Regions from separate parts of the Paenibacillus violae genome, predicted to be linked through region 2. Evidence: riboswitches for the same ligand, from Rfam matches in the RefSeq annotation. Region 2 holds a riboswitch; each other region holds the start of a gene.
What was found. A riboswitch is a leader RNA that binds a small molecule or an ion and turns the genes downstream of it on or off. The one in region 2 is predicted to bind cyclic di-AMP.

Region 1 (6,695 bases), on a different contig from region 2:
CAGCTTTCATCGCATCAGCCTGAGCCTTCAGCCCCGCTACGATATCAGGGCGCAGCAAATCTTTGAGTGTCGCAGGTTTATCTTGCGCGCTAGGTTCAGCGGTAGTGTTTGACCATTTCTTTTTTGCCATAAAAGGTTCACCTCTGTTCCATTTCTACATCCGGTTTACCCCTTTATTGTACACCTCTACTCATGCAAATGATAGGGCACCGTCGCAACGACGATATCTTTATCGGCTTGCAGCTTCGAGCGAATACGTGCGGCAGACTGGTTGTGGAGCAGGCGGTGCCACCATTTTTTCGGCATGAACTGGGGCAGGATCACCATGATCGATTGCTTTTCCGAAACATGGGTATCGACTCTTTCAATAAACTCAGCCAGCGGCTTCAAAATGGTCCGATAACGGGATTTGAACACGACAAGCCGAACGCCCGGATCCCACTTATCCCACTTCTCCTGCATCGCTTCTTCATCCTCATCCGAAAACGAGACGTAGAAAGCAATGACATTGGGAGATAAAGATTTGGCATAGTTCAAAGACTGCGCTACAACGCGGTGAATGCCCGCAACAGGTACAATGATTACAGGTTCCTTCACGCATACGCGTTCTTGTGTGATATCAATGCGCAGTTGTTTGGCTACATCATCATAGTGATTGCTGATTTTGGTTATTCCCCAAAGCAATAGCGGCGTCACAATAATAACAATCCAAGCGCCTTCACTAAATTTGGTAATACAGAAAATAATAAGAACGGCAAGGGAGACGATTCCCCCTAACCCATTAATAACGAACTTGCCGATCCAGCCAGCCGGACGTTCTCTGAACCACTTGCGGACCAAACCGCTTTGGGCAAGGGTAAAAGATAAAAAGACGCCAATCGCATAAAGTGGAATAAGTGCATCGGTTTTTCCTTTGAAAATGACGAGCAAGATACTTGCCAAAACACCTAACGTTACGATCCCGTAGTGAAACGACAACCGATCTCCCCGATACGAGAACATGCGCGGAAAGTTTTTATCCTGAGCCATAATGGATGCCAAAATAGGAAATCCGTTGAAGCTCGTATTCGCAGCCAATACTAGAATCAGCATGGTGCCAATCTGTGTGGCATAATACATGACGCCACGGCCAAACGCTTGCTCCGTAACCATCGACAAGACCGAAGTATGTCCATGCGGGTCAGGTGCAATTCCATAACCCAAGCTCAGCAAGGTGACGCCCCCGAAGACAATCGCCAATAGTGTACCAAGCGAAGCCAGGGTTCTCTTGGCATTCTTGACAGATGGCGTACGGAAATGCGGCACCGCATCGGATATCGCCTCAATCCCTGTCACGGCCGAGCAGCCGGATGAAAAGGCTTTTAGAATAACAAACAAAGTCAATGAGCTCGTCATCGAGCTGGGAACAACTTGGAATTCATGCATATTCATGGATCCTGTCAGCATATCGAAGATCCCTTTGCCGATCAGCAGTAAAATACACAGGATAAAAAAGTACGTTGGAATCGCGAACACCGTTCCGGATTCAGAAGTGCCCCGCAAATTCAGCCAAACCATCAACCAGACAAGCACTAAGGCTATGGGGACAATATAAGGCACTGTAACCGGGAATGCCGACGTTATCGCCTGCACGCCTGCTGAAATCGAAACCGCAACGGTTAACGTGTAATCAATCAGCAGTGAAACTCCGGTGAGCCTTCCCGACATCATGCCCAAATTTTCCTTGGCCACCATGTAAGCTCCGCCGCCCATTGGATAGGCCTCAATCACTTGGCGATAACTTAAAACAAGAAGCATGATTAAAGCAATAATCGAGATTGCAATCGGCAATGAGAAAGCAAAAGCAGCAACCCCAACAGTTGCAAGCTCTAGCAAAATTTGCTCCGTGCCATAGGCTACCGAAGACAGGGCATCTGAAGACAGGATGGGCAGAGCCTTCCATACCTGCATTTTCTCAGATTCCAGCTCCGCTGATTTCAGCGGTTTGCCGAATACAATCTTTTTCAATGAGTCACTTGTCATGCTGTGAAATTCCTCCAAATAACCTAGTTTTCAGCTTGATTTCCTTTTTTAGGCGCAAAAAAACACAAGGATAGACCTTGTGCTTAGCCACATGTTCTCCTTTCTCACGACCGCTTACGAGGTTAGCTGACGGGTTCGGGCTGCGAGAAATCTGCCCTAAAGGTAGCTGCCGCATGCGACAAGACACACCTTACTCACCCCGTTGAAACCTATGGTTCCCCCGCTTTTCTAATTAGAAAATTAAGCGAAATATTCAACTGTTAACGTACGAGTTGATACTACTCTCTTATTGGCTCATAGTAAAGGAGAGAATAATCTTAAAAAAGATTATTCCCTCCCCGCATTCATTTGATAATCCGCTTACAATGATGTAATCCTTTCAGTATCTCTGTTTTACTAGCTTATTGTCTGATTCATTAGATTTTCGGGTATTTCAGCAAAATTAATTTCTCACATGACGCTTCCTTGTGGCTTGTTTTTGCTTAAAAATCATCTTTTTGAAGATGAGTGGGATACCGCCAATGAGAAATAAATAGCGGGCATCGATTATCTTTTTGAGGAATGCGGCCAGCCTGCCTTTCACTTTTTTGACCTTCAGGATACCAATTGCTTCTCCGCGACCAAGCGAGGCGACCGTGCCTTTGTAATCGTAGGCAAAAGGTCGTAATGGCTTTCCACTCAGTGAATAGTATAAATTTTTTGCCGTATTACAACCTTGTTGGACGGCGATTTGGGCATTGGCGGGGTATGGCGTGCCTTCCGGGCTCATGACAATCGAGCAATCACCCGTAATAAAAACATCGGGAAACTGCAAGGAACGCAAGTAGTCATCCACTTTGACCCTGCCGCGTTGGACGTGGAAGCCCGCATCTTGCAGCAAGGAATTCCCACGAACACCTCCCGACCAAATGACCGTGCCGGCAGGTATGAATTGGCCGTCTCCCAACAGCACGCCGCCGGGCTCGCATGCCTTGATGGCGGTAGATAATTTATATTGAACCCCTTTGCGGCGCATCACGTCCATGCCGTATTCCACGAGGTCATTCGGCAATCCTGGCGGCAAAGCAGTAGGCGATGCTTCGATATTGATGATCTGAACAAGGGAAGGATCGACGTCAAACATGTGGCAAAGATCAGGAATTCGGTCAGCCAGCTCCCCAACAAACTCCGTGCCTGTAAAACCAGCGCCTCCAACAACGATTGTCAAATATTCCTTATGCTTGGAATCCAATTTATATTTAGCGAACATATACTGTGTATGCTGACGAATGAAGCGAACACTGTTAATGCTGTTAATTGTCATCGCATACTCGCGCAATCCCGGAATGCCGAAGGTTTCCGTCTCACTCCCAAGCCCCACGACCAAGTAGTCGTAGGTGAGGACTTCGTCCGTCAGAACCACCTTTTTTTCCTCAGGTACGATCTGCTGAACCGTTGCTTTGATAAAATGAATTTTCCGCTCATCGATCAGATCCTTAATTGCTACACGCGCATTCTCATGATGATCAGTGCCGGCTGCCGGCATATGCAGATGTGTCGTCATGTAGTGATAGTCGTGTTTGTTCACCAGCGTGACCGCCACTTCATCTGCTTTGATCAGCTTCTGCAGCCTTATTGCCGTTACAAGCCCACCGTACCCAGCTCCCAGAATAACCACCTTCGGTCTACTCATCTGAATCCTCTCCTCCGATTACATCATCTTTTTTCTCTACCATCGTTGGTGAAAAAGATCGACCAAACCATCCAGGGTTGTCATGTGAAAAAAATCACATACTCGTTCAGGGCGTACACATGGTTTGGCTCATCATTAGTATATGTGCCTCTTTCCTAAAAATCACTGGAACATTGCCTAGCTTGGTCAAAAAAGGCTGTGTGGTATGGGGGGCGGGTGCAGCGGCATAAGTGCGCGGGGCGAGGGGATGCGGGACGTAGGGCGAGAGCGCGTGGCGGGCACGTGGCGGACCAAGACATTGAACGGCGTGGCGAGCGCATGGCGGGGCTAAGGAGTTGGACCGCGGGCTGGCGATGCCTCGCCTCTTCTCATTGGATAAATTCCAATGAGAACTCCTTTTTGAGGCCGGATTTCCGCGTTCCGTTGGATGAAATCCAACGAAGCACGCCGCAACAGCCCACAGGATGCCAATTTCCCCCTACCTATTGGATTTCATCCAACCAAACCAGCATTTTAGCAAGGAAATTCGCACTTTCATTGGATTTTCTCCAACGGGAATCCACCCGTTCACTGCTCACCCTCAGCCTCCAACCTGGTTTTATCCTCTAACCGGCGCAAGCGAAAGCTGTTCATGCCCGCCACGCCCAACTCTTCCAGCAGGCCAAAATTCGCCCATGCGCCTACGACAGCTCCAATGCCAGGGACAAGCTGCAGCATTTTACGGAAATCAATAGTGTCCCGATATTCCTGCTGCAGCTGCTGCCAATCCACTTGATCCATATAGGCATCAGACGGCGGAAAGCCGCTTGCGACCTCGTGCCAATTCTTGATCGTGTCTAATAGAGCAGGTTTTTTCGCTGGACTAGAGAACGCAATTTGAAACACATACAGGATAAACAAACGCTCTCTATAGTCCTTCGTGGAGTAGCCATAAGCGTGCGCAAGCTCGAACAGAAATTTCAACTTGATCCCGATCAAAATCGGGAAGTCTGCCAGGCCGAGCAGAATCCCTCCCGCTCCCGTACCTGCTCCCTCGGCAGCCGCAATCTTTTTATAAAGCGACAGCAGTTCCTCTGCTTTCGCATCACTTTCAGCTAGAGAAGCGCCTACAAGCGGGTCATTCTGAGGGATATAGTTCATCCCGAACAATGTCGTCTGAAACATCCCTCTGACGGTGGCCGTGATCGTTTTGTGCACCTTTTCCGGGATGAGCTTATTGATGTTTGTGGAGACGGATTTCGAGGCTTTTTCAAGCAAATTTGGGGTCTTCTGTTGACGTATTTCCCAGAGCTTCACTTTACGCAGCATTTGCTGCTCATAGATGGTGTAATCAGAAAATTTCATGCTTGTCACCGCCGTCCGAGTTTCTTAGTCAAAGTATAGTATACGGGGCTTGCATCCTCAAGATTCCCCCTCGATCTACAGCCGCCAAGCACAAAAAGAGCAGCTCCTCCAGAATGAGCTGCTCTCTCCCTATTAGTAACGCATAACGATCAGCACGCCAAAAACAACTACGCTCCAAATAACGATCAACGTGTCCTTGGGCTGCCAGCTCAGTGTGCTTTTTTTCAGCAGCTGCTGCTTGCCATCGATTTTTTTCATTTCCATCGCTACGGTCATTTGCTCAGCTTTGTGAAACATGGCGAGGAGCAGCGGTACAACCAGCGCCGGGATATCTCGCATGCGTACCATGCCGGGTCTGATCGCTGCTTTGCCTCTGGCCCTCACTATCGCCGAAAATCGCTGCCACTCCCGCAAAATAAGCGGGATGAACCGAAACAAGAGCGAGACTGCCAAAGCAAATGACTCCACCGGCAGCTTCATTTTGCGAAAAAAAGACAGCGCCCAATTCAGTCCCTGCACAAGCTGACCATACGGCGTAGACACGGCCAGCCAGTAGCCGGCCATCAGGATCAGGAACAAGCGCGTGAGGACGAAGCCCGCGCTCCACGCGCGCTCTGACGCGAAGCCAAGCGGGAATGGCCCGTCGGCCGTCCTCCACTCCAAGCCGGCCAGCACAATGGAGAGGAACATGAAGATCACGAACGGGACGGCGATCTTCCAACTGCCGCGAATCGCGGCGCGCGGAAGCCCGAGGGACGAGAGGCCCAAGAGCAGCGCAGAAGCCGCGAGGCCGCTCCACACCTGCAGCTGCATCGTTCCGATGACAAGCAGCAGGTAGAGCAGCCACTTCGCGCGCGGATCCCGCGCTAGCCACGCGGCCTGCGGCGGCGCCGCTGGCGCAACGCGCGCGGGCTTCGGCGCTGCCGCTTGCGGCGCCGGCCCCGGGCTTGCGCTGCTGCGCTCGCGCAGCGCCTGCAAGATCGCCGGCGCAGCCAGCTCCGGCGCGAGCAAATCCGGCGCGATGGCGATGCCGCGTCGCGCAAGGGCTTGAGCGGCCTCCACGCAGCTCGGGAGGCCGACACCCGCGCGCGTGAGCAGCTCCGGCGCGCGGCACAGCTCTGCCGGCGACCCGTCGAAGACGAGCTCGCCGCGGTCTAACACGAGGACACGGTCTGCCAACGGCAGGAACGTGTCCAGGTCGTGCGTGGCGATGACGTAGCCGCCACGCTTCCTTTCGCGAATCATGCGCAGCAATTCGCGAACGGCCGCCGCCTCGAGGCCGGCGGTTGGCTCATCCATGAGGAGCCAATCCGGCGCCGTGGCGAAGGTTGTCGCCAGCGCGAGCCGGCGCTGCTCGCCGCCGCTTAGGCCAAACGGCGAGCGCTCCAGGGCGAAGACGCCGCGGGGGTCGAGGTCGGCGCAAGCGGCGCGGATGCGGTGCTCGCGCTCGTCCGCCGCAAGCCGGTAAGGGCGCAGCGAGTAGGCGAATTCCCCGCGAATGCTGCTGGCGAACAGCTGCTGCTCCGGGAATTGAAAAATCAAACCCAGCCGCAAAAGATGCACTTGGTCTACCTTTCTTTTATGCCACAAAGGCTGGTCATCAAGTGTAATAATGCCTGAAGCTGGCTCCAAAATACCTGCCATGACCTGAAGGAGC
Region 2 (6,695 bases):
AAGGCTACAGTATGTCTGTGGTGCCTATTGGCGATGAGGATGATCTTTTGTACGAGTTTCGGCATGTTCTGTTTTATACCAGCGGTGTCAGCTTTACTTCTCACTTACAAAATGTTAAAAATACGCTGATCACGCAAGATCTCGTGAAAATGCAGTTTAAAGGGCCGGGAACGCTGGGACTTTTGACCGCTGGTCCGTTGTATCAGATGGCTTTGGATCCGAAGCAGCCTTTATATGTGGATATTCATTGTCTAATTGCGTATCCTCGGAATGCAGCACTGCGTCTTTGTGTATATGGCAATACATTAGCGAGCCAGCATATGAATTATCATTGGGAGATGACAGGGCAAGGGCATGTGCTGCTGCAGCCATGCAAGCCGGATCGTAAGTTGGATGAGCATATGAAAAATGATAGCTTATTGCGGCGAATTGCAAGGGAAGTGCTGCCTTTTGGCGGTATTTTTATAAAATAAGCGATTGGTAACAAAAAACATTTGCATTTGTTCTGAAATCCTGATATATTATTCCTTGTCGCCTCTGAGAAAGAAATCAAGTGACAAGCAACACATACCGTGCGGAAGTGGCTCAGCGGTAGAGCATCGCCTTGCCAAGGCGAGGGTCGCGGGTTCGATCCCCGTCTTCCGCTCCATATTTTAAGCGCCCTTAGCTCAGCTGGATAGAGTATTTGACTACGAATCAAAAGGTCGGGAGTTCGAATCTCTCAGGGCGCGCCATTTTAATTAAGTTATAAGCGTTTCGGGATGTAGCTCAGCTTGGTAGAGCACCTGCTTTGGGAGCAGGGGGTCGCATGTTCAAATCGTGTCATCCCGATATTTACGCGGGTGTAGTTCAATGGTAGAACTTCAGCCTTCCAAGCTGGTAGCGTGGGTTCGATTCCCATCACCCGCTTCAAACAAGAGATCACCTTGGGGTGATCTTTTTGTTTTGTGCGGGTAAGGGAAGAGAACCCACTAGGGGTTCGACCGTCCGTGAAGACAGCTTGAGTAATCCCGAGTAGGACGCGCAGAGACACGATACAGCTATGGGGACCATCCTAACGAAATGCCCGAGCCCGCACGTTTCTTGGCAAAAGTAGATGAAAGCGGTATACTTGTTTTGTTAACGTGTGCATTATCGTGAGACTATATCAATGAAATGAGGTCGGCGACTATGAAGGCGAAAAAGCTTGGACATGCAGGTTTTGACATCTCAAACATAACTTTTGGCTGTTGGGAGCTTGGAGGCGGCCCCTGGGAGTTCACGAACGACCAAAATAATATCGAGCTCATCCGTAAAGCGTTCGAGCTGGGCATCACAACGTTTGATACAGCTGAAGGCTACGGCAATGGACACTCGGAAGAGATCGTCGGTGCTGCTTTGGCGGATATACGTAAGCAATGCATTATTACGACGAAGGTGAGCAGAAGCAATCTAGCTCCTCAAGATGTAAGAAGATCGGCAGAAAACAGTTTGAACCGTTTGAAGACTGATTACATAGATGTTTATTACATTCACTGGCCAAGTTTTGAGATCCCGGTGCAGGATACGCTTGGTGAATTTGTGAAGCTGAAAGAAGAAGGCTTGATTCGGGCTATCGGCGTTTCGAATTTCTCTTTGGAGCAGCTGAAAGAAGCGGTAAACTATGCGCAAATCGATGTGATTCAGCCGGAATACAGTTTGCTGCACAGAGCTATCGAGCCAGAGATTTTGCCATTCTGCCAGAAACATAACGTTGGTGTAATGAGCTACAGCTCGATCGCCAAGGGGATACTGACAGGCGCGTTCCATCTTCATGGCAGGACGCTGAAAGAGGGAGACTTCCGCAAGGAGAGAAGGCTGTTCCTACCGGAGCATCTGGAGGCGGAGAAAGAGCTTTTAGCTGTCATGAAAGAAATGGCGGATGCCAAGGACGCTAACGTAACACAGATCGCAATTGCTTGGCTGCTGCACCATGAAGCACTTACTTCGGCTATTATAGGGACACAGGATGAGCATCATCTTGAAAATAATATCAAAGCGGTCTCATTGTCATTATCCGATTCAGAGGTAGCAACTTTGAACACAGTCAGTGATCGTGTGCTATCCGTAATTGGCTACTCCTAATCGCAAGCAAAACCACCCTATTGGGTGGTTTTTTTTGCCTATTATCCCGTGTATTCCGTACGCAATATGCGACAAAATCTATTGGTAAAACTTACCGTTTTGCAAAGCTTGTACCTACCAATTAAACTATGCTAGTCTAACATAGACAAAAAATGCCGAATCTTGGAGCATCGCAAGCTCTGGTACGGGGGACTTCTTTATTTGGGGTGAATGAGCGCTGCTAGCTGAGCGTACTAGGGAAAACCTCTTCCCGAACCCGTCAACTAACCTCGGAGGCGTCAAGGAGGCAAGGTTTTGAAATCTTTTTCTTCACGTCTTATTTGTTCATGCGCACTATTATGCGCCGCAGTACCGATGTTTACAGCACACTCCGCTCAGGCTGCATCCACGCCTACGGACAGCCCTGTCAAGGTGCAAGTCAATGATGAGCTGCTGAAGTTTCCGGAAGTTCAGCCTTATATTGATAACAAGGGCATCATGCAAGTTCCACTCCGAGTGCTATCTGAGAAGCTGGGCTATCAGGTGAGCTGGGAGAAGCAAGAGGACCAAATCGAGGTCACACTGGTTAACAAACAGCAGTCCATCTTACTTATTACAGAGCAGCAACAAGCGCTTGTGAACAGTAAGAAGATCAGTTTGGAAAGCAGTCCAACCGTGTACCAAGGGAATACATATGTTCCACTGCGTTTCATCACGGAAACCTTCGGTTCGCCAATTGAATGGAATGAAGCCAATCAGATTGCGATTGTGGATGTGGATGGAAAATCACACAAGCCAGCCTGGATTGCGCCGCCACCACCACCAGCACCTAAGGTTGTAGCCGCGGCCGCTCCCGTTGTTCCGTCAGTGAGTGAGCAAATTATTCAGACGGCAAACTCCTATATGGGCGTGCCTTATGTATGGGGTGGGACGACGCCGAGAGGATTTGATTGCTCCGGTTTTGTGCGATTCTTGTTTCAAGCGAAGGGGATCGATTTGCCCCGTACGTCAGCGGAGATGCACAGTGAAGCAGGTACGAAAGTGACGGATTTGAAAGCCGGAGATTTGGTATTTTTTGCTTCAAAAACAGTGAATCACGTAGGCATTTATCTTGGCAACGATCAATTCATTTCAGCGACTACATCCAGAGGCGTGGCTGTGGATAGCCTTTCGAGCGCTTATTGGAGCGCAAGGTATGTCGGAGCGAGAAGAGTTCTGTAAGGATAGGACTATCGAACACTTGTTTCTATGTTCTTTCGAATGAAAGGCATAGAAGGCAGGTGTTTTTTTTCGTTCGCACAATCATGCGATTTTTATCGAAATTTTATGGTTTTTAGCCTATAATGAAGAAATGTTTGGAAGAAAGAAAGAGCAGGTGAACACGAGCGCATGCAATTAAGTGTCTGGAAGAGTTGGTTTCATAAAAAGAGACATTCGAGTGTAGCAGATAGCATGTATACCGTGGATAAGGGACCTGCAATGCCAGATGAGGTCAGGGAAGTTATTCAGCAGTTTTTCCGTACATACAATCATTTCAAAGGGGCCAGAAGCCTGCAAACGGATACGTTTATCAAAGAAGTATTTTATGCAACGAAGCAGGATCCGAGAGATCAGCGAACAGTTGAAGAAATGGAAGCCTATATTCAACACAAGAATGTGCTGCGATTGCGCTTGAAATCTTATGTAGTCGATGAGTATCTTAGTCTAGGCGAAAAAATATGTATGATTGGTGTTACGAGGGAATTTAGCAACAATCACAAGAATCGCGTCTTGTATTTTCTCATTAAAGAAAACGATTCCTGGAAGTTTCACCATATCGCAAGGTCGCATCATGGCACCATTTTAGATAAATTTCAAATTAAAGAACAAACAGGTTTCGTCGTAGGCAACGATAAAGCCGCGCTCCTGTTCCTTACACACTCCAGTTCGTTAGATGCCTCCACGTTTATTACGGGAGATTATGTGCATGCGGAGGGGTATTTGGAAGTGGAACAAGAGTCGAGCAGCCATTTGTATTATAGGGTTGTGCGAATGAATCGTGTTCACTAGAACGATAAGATGATGCCACAAACCGTGAGGGTAAGCTTTGCTCTATCGAGTAACGCTTATTTGGCGTTTGTCCAAGGTTACCTTTTACTTCTTTTAAGTTCACGAAGCGAATAAAAAGTGCCTCTCCAGTAAATGCCGCCTTGTTTCCAAGTAAGCCAAACGGAGCGAACGATTGTATAAACAAGCAGTGAAGCGCTGACCGGAAGCAGATAGGCCGAATCACCTCTAAGACTCATTAATCGGGACATTAGCTTGCGATAGAGCCAGATTTGCAGGATAACCGCAACCGCATAGACGGCTCCGCGCCAATCCCAGAGGAAGAGGAGGCCAAGCCAGGGGCATATAAAAAAGCCGATCTGTCCCAAACAAGCTAGCAATGCGACCATATAGCTGTAACGAAAGCCGGAAAACAGGTTTTTTTCCAGTCCAATTACCGCATCTTTGAGCGAACGGTACCATTCCACTTGAAGCAGGTGTTTGGCAGACAGCACTCTTTGGCGATAACCTGCTCTTTTGAGGAAGATACCTAACTGTAGATCATCGTCAGGTCGTAAAGCGATCGCTTTATGCATGCCAATCGCTTCGTAGGCGCTCCGGCTTACCATATTAAAGGCTCCGATACCGATGCCCGGTCCTTTCGCGTTGTCGATATTCGCACGCCAAGGTCGAACGAACAAAGAAAATGAGAACAGAAAGAAATGGACGAATCCTTTGAGTAAAGCGCCTCTCGCAAACATATTGGGGGTCAGCGTGAGATGGTGCACATCCTGTTCCTTCATATAGGTGACTGCGTCGGTTATCGTACCGGGAGCGAAAAGAATATCCGCATCTGTAAAAAGCAAATACTGCCCTCTAGCCTGGAGATACCCTTGGTATAGCGCATGGTTTTTGCCAAGCCAACCATCCGGCAGATGCGTGATGTGAATGATTTGCAGTTTGGTACGGATGTCCTGCTTACCTTCCGACCACTTGCGCAGTTCCTCCAACCGGACACCGGTAGCATCCCGAGATCGATCATTCACGGCAATGATCTCGAGGCGCGGGTAATTTTGGGAAAGCAGATGCTTGACGGTTTCGCGGATTGTCGTTTCCTCTTCTTTGGCTGCGATGATAACGGATACGAGCGGTGGCTTGTCCGAGAAAGGAGTGAGCGGAGACTTAGGCAGCGTTCGCAGGTTGGGCAAACCTTTTAACACATCCACAGTGGCGTATAACCAATACAGGAGGGTCAGAAGAGCGATGATGCCGAGAGTGGACACAGGATACCTCCTTATGGAAGAATAGAAGTTGATCGCATTATATCATTCATCCTTGGTAGGGGGAAATTTTTGCTGGAAGCTTGTAAGAGGAGGTAATGATGGATGGGGGAAACGTTGGACAAAAGGGAGCAATTTTGGAAAAAAATGAATGGCGAGCAGTTGGCTTCCTTTCTTGCAACCATTGGAAAATCGTCTGAGTTGGAGCCAAGCGCGCTCTTTTTTGTATGTATCGGGACGGATCGATCAAGCGGCGATGCTTTGGGCCCGTTAGTAGGCAGCAAGCTCGTTCAGTTTGGATATCCTCATGTTATAGGGACGTTGGAAGCACCTTGCGATGCCAGTAATATCGCGGCGCGTCTGCAGGAAATCCCGCAGGGCCATGTCGTTATTGCGATAGATGCTTGTTTGGGTCAAAAGCTATCGGTTGGCATGTACCAAGTATCGAATCAGCCCCTGGCGCCAGGGAAGTCGGTTGGCAAAGATTTACCGCAGGTTGGCGATTATACAATTGCCGCTATTGTTAATGTGGATGGCCCTAGGCAGTATAACATTTTGCAAACGACGTCGCTTTACAGGGTTATGAATATGGCGGATGAAGTGGTGAAAGCGATTCGGCATGCATTTCCCCTTGCATAGACAGTTAAAGTAACAGAATGGAGGATGAAAATGGCACCAGGCGATATGAGGCGTCTATCCGATAGGGACCGGCCTAAAGCGAAATTGAAGGATGTGTCGGTTAAAAGAATTCTGTCCTTATTCCGAGGATACTGGGGACAACTGTTAGGCATTATCGGATTGGCGCTGCTTGCAGCAGTGGTCGGATTGATTCCCCCTTTGGTCATGAAGGAGATCATTGACCAGGCGATTCCGCAAGGAAGTATGAAGCTGCTGGCCGAGATGGCAATGCTCATGCTGCTGCTTCCAGTCGTGAGCGGTGTGCTGGGCGTATGGCAAAATCACCTCAATACCAAAGTAACGCAAGGGGTTATCCGGGATTTGGGGCTGTCTTTGTTTCAAAATTTGCAGCGCCAGTCGATGGCGTTCTACACGGATGCCAGATCGGGCGAAATCGTACAGCGGATTACGGGGGATGTCCAAGCTGTTCAAGGGGTGGTAACCTCCCTTGTGGTTTCTTCCATCACCCAGCTTGTCATCGTTGCGACAACGATTGGGATTTTGTTTGCCCTGGATTGGAAATTGGCCATTATCGCTGTGCTGATTCTTCCTCTTTTCATGATGCCGGTTAAAAAGGTTTCCAAGCTGCGCAAGGCGCTTCGCATCGAAACACAAAAGGTGAGGTCCGAT
Region 3 (6,695 bases), on a different contig from region 2:
AACTGAAAGTCGTAAATGCGCCGCGCCCATTTGAATTGAGGCGTTCTTTGGTGCAATTGAGCCCAATGGACGCTGGGCGCCAAATCACGATAGGTGGTATGCCGAATCGGGGAGATGCCTGTCAATGTCATCACCATCCAATGGATAGACTGGGTAGTCACTCGGTACCATTTTATCACATCGCTTGTTCGACTTTTGTAGAAACTTGGCAGTATGATTTGTGGTTCTTATTCTAACTTAGGGGGTAATTTAAGGGAGGATGAACTCAAAACATTTGGCGGTGGTATGATGTTTTCTGCATTGAAAAGGTTACTCATTGGTCAGCCTTTGAAATCAGCCGAGTTAGGGGAGCAAAAGCTGAACAAAACAAAGGCGCTAGCGATCCTGTCGTCTGACGCGCTATCATCAGTCGCATACGGACCTGAACAGATACTGATTGTGCTTATCACCATAAGCACCGCGGCTCTTTGGTACTCGATACCGATCGGCGTGGGTGTGCTCATTCTATTATTGGCTCTCATTTTGTCTTATCGGCAAATTATTTTCGCCTATCCCCATGGGGGCGGGGCCTATGTCGTTTCGAAGGAAAATTTGGGTGTAAACGCCGGCCTTCTCGCAGGAGGCTCCTTGCTGGTGGATTACATCCTAACCGTAGCGGTCAGCATCTCAGCGGGGACAGACGCAATTACTTCTGCCTTCCCGTCGCTCCACCCCTACAATGTGAATATTGCTATTCTGCTCGTTGTCGCCATCACGATTCTGAATCTCAGAGGGATCACTGAATCTGCCTCCATCTTGGCCTATCCCGTCTACTTATTTATTTTGGCGCTGATTATATTAATCTGTGTAGGCTTGTATAAAGGGGTGACTGGCACAGTTACACCTGAGATGCATGCTCCTATAGGAACGCCGGTTGCCGGGATTACTTTGTTCTTGTTATTGAAAGCTTTCGCATCGGGCAGCTCGGCCTTAACAGGTGTGGAAGCAATCTCCAATGCCATTCCGAACTTCAAAGACCCGGGACCGAAGAATGCCTCCAAAACCTTAGCGGCCATGGGATTGCTGCTTGCCATTCTGTTCTCCGGCATCGTGTATTTGGCTTATGCCTATGGCATTGCGCCTAAAGCGGAGGAAACCGTCGTCTCGCAGATCGCCTCTCAAACCTTTGGGAGAAATTACATGTACTACTTCATTCAAGGCACGACAGCGCTGATCCTTGTGCTTGCCGCGAATACCGGGTATTCGGCCTTTCCTTTGCTCGCCGTTAATTTGGCCAGGGACAAATATATCGCTAGAATGTTCACGATCCGAGGGGATCGATTAGGGTATTCGAACGGGATTATATTTCTGGCGATTATGTCGATCATTCTGATTATTGCGTTTAAAGGCAGAACGGAGCATCTTATTCCGCTGTATGCTGTGGGTGTGTTTATTCCCTTTACACTTGCGCAAACAGGGATGCTCGTCAAATGGGTGCGCGAAAAGCCCAAAGGCTGGATCGTTAAACTAACGATCAATTTGATTGGCGCTTTGATTAGCTTTACCGTCATGCTGATCTTTTTTATCACGAAGCTGGGGCAGGTATGGCCGGTGTTTATCTTCCTCCCCTTGATTGTTTATACGTTCCATAAAATCAAAAAGCACTACGAGGCCGTGAGTGAGCAGCTGCGGATCACGACGTGTGAGCCTTCTATCCCGATCAAGGGGAATGTGATGATCGTGCCTGTCGCAGGAATTACCCATGTCGTGGAAAATTCCATGAATTACGCGAAATCGTTAGCGCCAGATCAGATTATTGCGGTGTATGTGGCCTTTGATCGGGAGGCAGAGAAGCAGTTCCAAGAAAAATGGGAGTGTTGGCAGCCGGATGTGCGGTTAGTCACCCTGCACTCCCACTATCGGAGCATTATTCAACCGTTGACGAAGTTCATCGATACTGTGGAGCATAAGGCGAACGAGTCGAATTTCCGGGTAACCGTCTTAATTCCGCAGTTTATTCCCAAACGAAACTGGCAGCACATTCTCCATAATCAGTCCAGCTTACTGATCCGCGCGTTTCTGCTGTACAGGCGGGATCTCATCGTGACGACGGTGCCGTATCATTTGAAAAAGTAGCTGACCATAAACGTACAGAAATCGGCAGTAAAACGCCATTTCTGTACGTTTTTTGTATGTCAGGCTTTCCTACATCGTAGGACTCCCCGTTTTGATTCTTTTCCCAAGGTGGTGCTCTCTTTGCACCCTTCGAATGAACGCTTGAAGTTCCTGCTCGGTTTCACACACGGCCGCGTGCTCTAACCAAAGGAAAAACCTTTTTTTCGATATGGCTGAAGCATGCAGAGGAAAGGTATTTCTTGATTTGACAACATACAAGCCAGAGGGAACATTCTTCCAAGGTGCTGTGAAATTCATGCGAATTGACAGCCTTGATCGCTTCTCCCAGTCTTGCTCCTTTTGTTTATTTCGTATGGATCTGTACATGTTCATGATCACGTAATGCTCCGAGATTTCGGTCAAATTGGCATATCCGGCTCGTTGCGCTTTTTGAATAATGTCTGATTTCTCCTTAGAGAACCAGTACCCGACAATAACAGGGAAACGGTTAGCCTCTTCTAACCATAAGACGCCGAACCACTCGTAAGTTAAGGGGATCGGATTTAACATTTCGGGGATTAACCCTAAATAATAACGGGGAGCGGAAGCCATCGTTATTTCTCCTTTGCACGTAAGACCTGACAGCAATAATGTGTGTGTTCTGCTCCTCAATTGTAAGGCTGAGAGGAATAAAAATGGGGTAAAGAAAAGCGGGGTAACCCATAAAAAAACGATAAAAATGGCGTAAATGGAAGAAAAACGAAGCTTGAATAACGAGAATTCATGCTTTAATTGTTTGAAAGCGCATCCACTCGTCTATATGGCAAAAAGAAGGTCGCGGTACGTTTTACAAGGCGGATCTCCGAGGCGTAAGATTCAGAGCATCAACTTCACAACAAGTTGATAACGCTGAGTCCCCACAAGGGGAACGGGGGAACCAATAGAGGACGGATACAGATCAACGTCTTCGCGGGGTGAATCCAAGGCAAGCTCCGGCTTGCCAAGGTAGGGCGCTTCCAAGCCCGAATCCGACAGCTAACCTCGTAAGCGAATTGGGAGAGAGCCAACGTTCTATGTGCTAATTACAGCTTGCTTGTTATACCAAGCTGCCAAGAAGCCCGAGAGCAGGGAGTCTCTGCTCGCAGGCTTCTTTTTGTTGTCCAAAAAATGAGGAGAGTGAATCTACACATGGTTCCCGAATGCAAGATTACCCGAATTGAATGCTATCGCTTTGATGATGAATTATCCGATAAACTGCTGCCCGGACATGGCCGCGACTGCCATTGCGGCATCCTTTCCATCTCAACAAGCTTGGGAACAAGCGGTTTAGGAGATTATGAAATTCCTTGCGGCAATCTAAAGGGAGATTTCGTTCAATGGGCTGTTGTCTTTCAGAAACTCAAAGGGCTTTCCCTTGAGGACGGTTTGCAGTATGTCCGTCAGAAGAAAGAGGCATGGGGAGAAGTAAGGACTCATGTGATCGAGTCGGCATTAACTGACTTGTCAGATAAGCTTCAACATAAATCTATAGGCAACAAAGAGTTGGATGTTCTATCGAATCGTTCATATATCTTTGACCATTCAGAGGCCTATGTCTCTTTCTAAGCATGCGCATTTTTATGTTTTTTTTATATGCACGCTAAGGATTCTTTACCTCATTTTTATACAGTTCGGCGTTACAATGAGTCAGGAAAGGAAGCGATGAAAGTCATGCAAAGCGATTTGCTGCTAATAGCTGCGCCAACCAAGGCAGGCGAGGACTTTATGAAACAAATCAGGTTGGCTGGGTTTCCTTATGTTGCATTAACGAACAACAAGATGGAAAAACTCAAGCTAGAAGGGCAGGGAGTAAAAAAGATCATCCAGGTGGATACATCATTACCGGGTTCACCCCATATCCCCGATTATCCGATCGGGAGCATTATTCTGTTCGAAGAAAGCTTGACGTTATGCTGCCGCTATATTCAGATATGCCGCAGTTGGACTTCAGGGCCGATGTATGTGATTACCCAAAGTGTAAATCCCCGATTGATTTATAAAGGGTTAGGCGCTGACTACGTTATTTATTCTAAAAATGGTGATGTGAAGTTTCTTCTATCATCTCTATTACAAACAAATAAATTAGGTTCTGTCTGATCTGGAGGAGGTGCGCGATGTACAACGATGTAACAATGGTCTTATTAATGGCATTAACCTTTCTGGGATTTTGGGGATTTATGAAATTTTGCGAAAAAGCGTAAGCTGATGCTTTCGATGCGAGTTTTTGAATGAAAACTTATAGGAGGCAACCAAATGATTGTGATTGGACTAATTGCGCTAGCGATCATGGTGTATCTCGGTTTTGTTTTAGTGAAGCCGGAGAAATTTTAATGGATAAATTAGAACTTATGTAAAGCAGGGGGAGAACCTACTATGGGTATGGGATTGTTGCAAGTAGTCATCACACTGGTGATTATCATGCTTTTGGTGAAGCCGGTGGGCAGCTACTTGGTGAAAGTTTTCGGTTATGAAAAGAGTGGTCTGGATCGTGTGTTCGGCCCCTTCGAGCGTATGTCCTATCGCCTAATGGGTGTTAAAGAAGACGAAGCGATGGGATGGAAGAAGTACTTAGGAGCTGTATTAATCGTCAACTTTGTCATGATGATCCTCATGTACGCCGTATTTCGGCTTCAAAGTTTTCTGCCGTTTAATCCCGATGGGATTGGCAACGTATCTCCAACAATCGCTTTTAATACTACGATTTCCTTTATTACAAATACGAACTGGCAAGCTTACAGTGGTGAAAACACGCTTTCCTATTTCTCTCAGATGGTAGCCATTACGTTCCCGATGTTTACATCGGCGGCAACCGGATTCGCCGTAGCGGTAGCTTTTATCCGCGGATTAGTGGGTCGTCAAGATAACCTCGGAAACTTCTACGTGGATATGACTAGGGCGATTACTCGCGTCTTTCTGCCGCTTAGCTTCATTGTCGCTTTAATTTTAGTTTTTCAAGGCGTCCCGCAAACCTTGCTGGGAGCTGTTCAAGCGACAACGATTGAAGGGGCTGAACAAACGATTACTCGCGGTTTAGTGGCTTCCTTGGAATCGATTAAGCATATCGGTACCAACGGTGGCGGATGGTTCGGAACGAATGCTGCGCATCCTTTTGAAAATCCAACGCCGTTTACCAACATGATCCATATTATTTGTATGATGCTTCTGCCGACTTCGCTCGTATACGCATTCGGATTAATGATTAAGAACAAGAAACAAGGTTGGACCGTCTTCGCGGCCATGGGAATCATCTTCCTGGTCATGCTGGCGACGGTGTTCTACGCAGAGTATAAAGGCATATCTGCTGTGGATGCGATGGGCGTTCATGGGAATATGGAAGGCAAGGAAGTTCGATTCGGATTATCTGAAACAGCGCTTTTCACAACTGTTACGACAGCAGCTACAACAGGCTCTGTTAATGCGATGCATGAATCGCTTACACCGCTAGGAAGCATTGTTCCTTTTGCGGAGATGATGTTAAATAACGTATTTGGAGGCAAAGGGGTCGGCTTATTAAACGGACTGCTTTATCTCATCTTGTCTGTATTCATTTGTGGACTGATGGTTGGACGTACGCCAGAATTTATGGGCAAAAAGATTGAAGGCAAAGAAGTGAAACTGGCTGCGATCGCGATTCTGACGCATCCTCTCATCATTTTAGCACCGACGGCTTGGGCGTTGATTCGTCCTGAATCGGTCACGTCCATAGCGAATCAAGGGATGCATGGCCTTTCTGAAGTTCTGTATGCTTTCACCTCCGGTGCAGCCAATAACGGATCTGCCTTTGGCGGTTTGAGCGCTGGAACGAACTTTTATGCGATGAGCATTGGTCTTGTCATGCTGGTTGGACGATATATTTCCATTATCGCCATGTTAGCAATAGCAGGCTCACTTGCTACTAAGCGTGTTGTGCCCGTTACAACAGGTACACTTCGGACGAATACGCCTTTATTTATGGGGATTTTGATCATGATTATTTTAGTTATCGGTGCTCTAACGTTCTTCCCGGCGCTTGCATTGGGACCGATTGCTGAACATTTGGCAGCGCGTTAAGGATAGACGTAATAGAGAGGGAGGATTTACATGGCAGTGGAACGTAAAAAAACATTAACAAAAGAAATTGTCAATCAAGCTATTGTGGATTCATTTAAGAAATTAAATCCATGGGTAATGATTAAAAATCCGGTCATGTTCGTCGTAGAAGTAGGTACCGTCATTACCTTTCTATTATCACTTGCACCTGACCTATTTGGCTCGACGGAAGTAGGCAGGGCTTATAATATCGCGGTCTTTCTGATTCTGCTCTTTACTCTGCTTTTCGCGAACTTTGCGGAAGCACTGGCAGAAGGGCGCGGCAAGGCGCAGGCTGACTCTCTACGGAAAACGAAGTCCGATACGAAAGCTCGTCTGGTTCAAAAGGATGGCTCCTACAAGGAAGTGTCTTCTACTACACTCCGTAAAGGCGATATCGTTCGTATTGAAATCGGTGAGATCATCCCATCCGATGGCGAAATCATTGAGGGCTTGGCTTCCATTGATGAATCCGCCATTACAGGTGAATCTGC

Region 1: it holds a riboswitch for cyclic di-AMP, as region 2 does, so the genes downstream of both, RQP52_RS16755 (APC family permease) here and RQP52_RS32990 (C40 family peptidase) in region 2, are expected to answer to the same signal.
Region 3: it holds a riboswitch for cyclic di-AMP, as region 2 does, so the genes downstream of both, RQP52_RS16185 (hypothetical protein) here and RQP52_RS32990 (C40 family peptidase) in region 2, are expected to answer to the same signal.

What each region holds. Positions count from the first base shown of each region.
Region 1 is NZ_JAWCUD010000005.1:175,493-182,187, reverse strand. It holds gene RQP52_RS16760 (YqkE family protein) at 1-130, opposite strand, end outside; gene RQP52_RS16755 (APC family permease) at 187-2,022, opposite strand; cyclic di-AMP (ydaO/yuaA leader) riboswitch at 2,119-2,279, opposite strand; gene RQP52_RS16750 (NAD(P)/FAD-dependent oxidoreductase) at 2,465-3,694, opposite strand; gene RQP52_RS16745 (EcsC family protein) at 4,262-5,038, opposite strand; gene RQP52_RS16740 (ATP-binding cassette domain-containing protein) at 5,171-6,695, opposite strand, start outside.
Region 2 is NZ_JAWCUD010000017.1:3,046-9,740, forward strand. It holds gene RQP52_RS32960 (AIM24 family protein) at 1-473, shown strand, start outside; tRNA gene RQP52_RS32965 (tRNA-Gly) at 575-649, shown strand; tRNA gene RQP52_RS32970 (tRNA-Arg) at 658-734, shown strand; tRNA gene RQP52_RS32975 (tRNA-Pro) at 758-831, shown strand; tRNA gene RQP52_RS32980 (tRNA-Gly) at 839-909, shown strand; gene RQP52_RS32985 (aldo/keto reductase) at 1,171-2,103, shown strand; cyclic di-AMP (ydaO/yuaA leader) riboswitch at 2,247-2,396, shown strand; gene RQP52_RS32990 (C40 family peptidase) at 2,398-3,303, shown strand; gene RQP52_RS32995 (hypothetical protein) at 3,472-4,131, shown strand; gene RQP52_RS33000 (glycosyltransferase) at 4,209-5,390, opposite strand; gene yyaC (spore protease YyaC) at 5,493-6,026, shown strand; gene RQP52_RS33010 (ABC transporter ATP-binding protein) at 6,057-6,695, shown strand, end outside.
Region 3 is NZ_JAWCUD010000005.1:37,260-43,954, forward strand. It holds gene RQP52_RS16170 (helix-turn-helix transcriptional regulator) at 1-179, opposite strand, end outside; gene RQP52_RS16175 (APC family permease) at 289-2,115, shown strand; gene RQP52_RS16180 (hypothetical protein) at 2,185-2,706, opposite strand; cyclic di-AMP (ydaO/yuaA leader) riboswitch at 2,992-3,160, shown strand; gene RQP52_RS16185 (hypothetical protein) at 3,283-3,699, shown strand; gene RQP52_RS16190 (hypothetical protein) at 3,796-4,230, shown strand; gene RQP52_RS36490 (potassium-transporting ATPase subunit F) at 4,387-4,464, shown strand; gene kdpA (potassium-transporting ATPase subunit KdpA) at 4,513-6,183, shown strand; gene kdpB (potassium-transporting ATPase subunit KdpB) at 6,214-6,695, shown strand, end outside.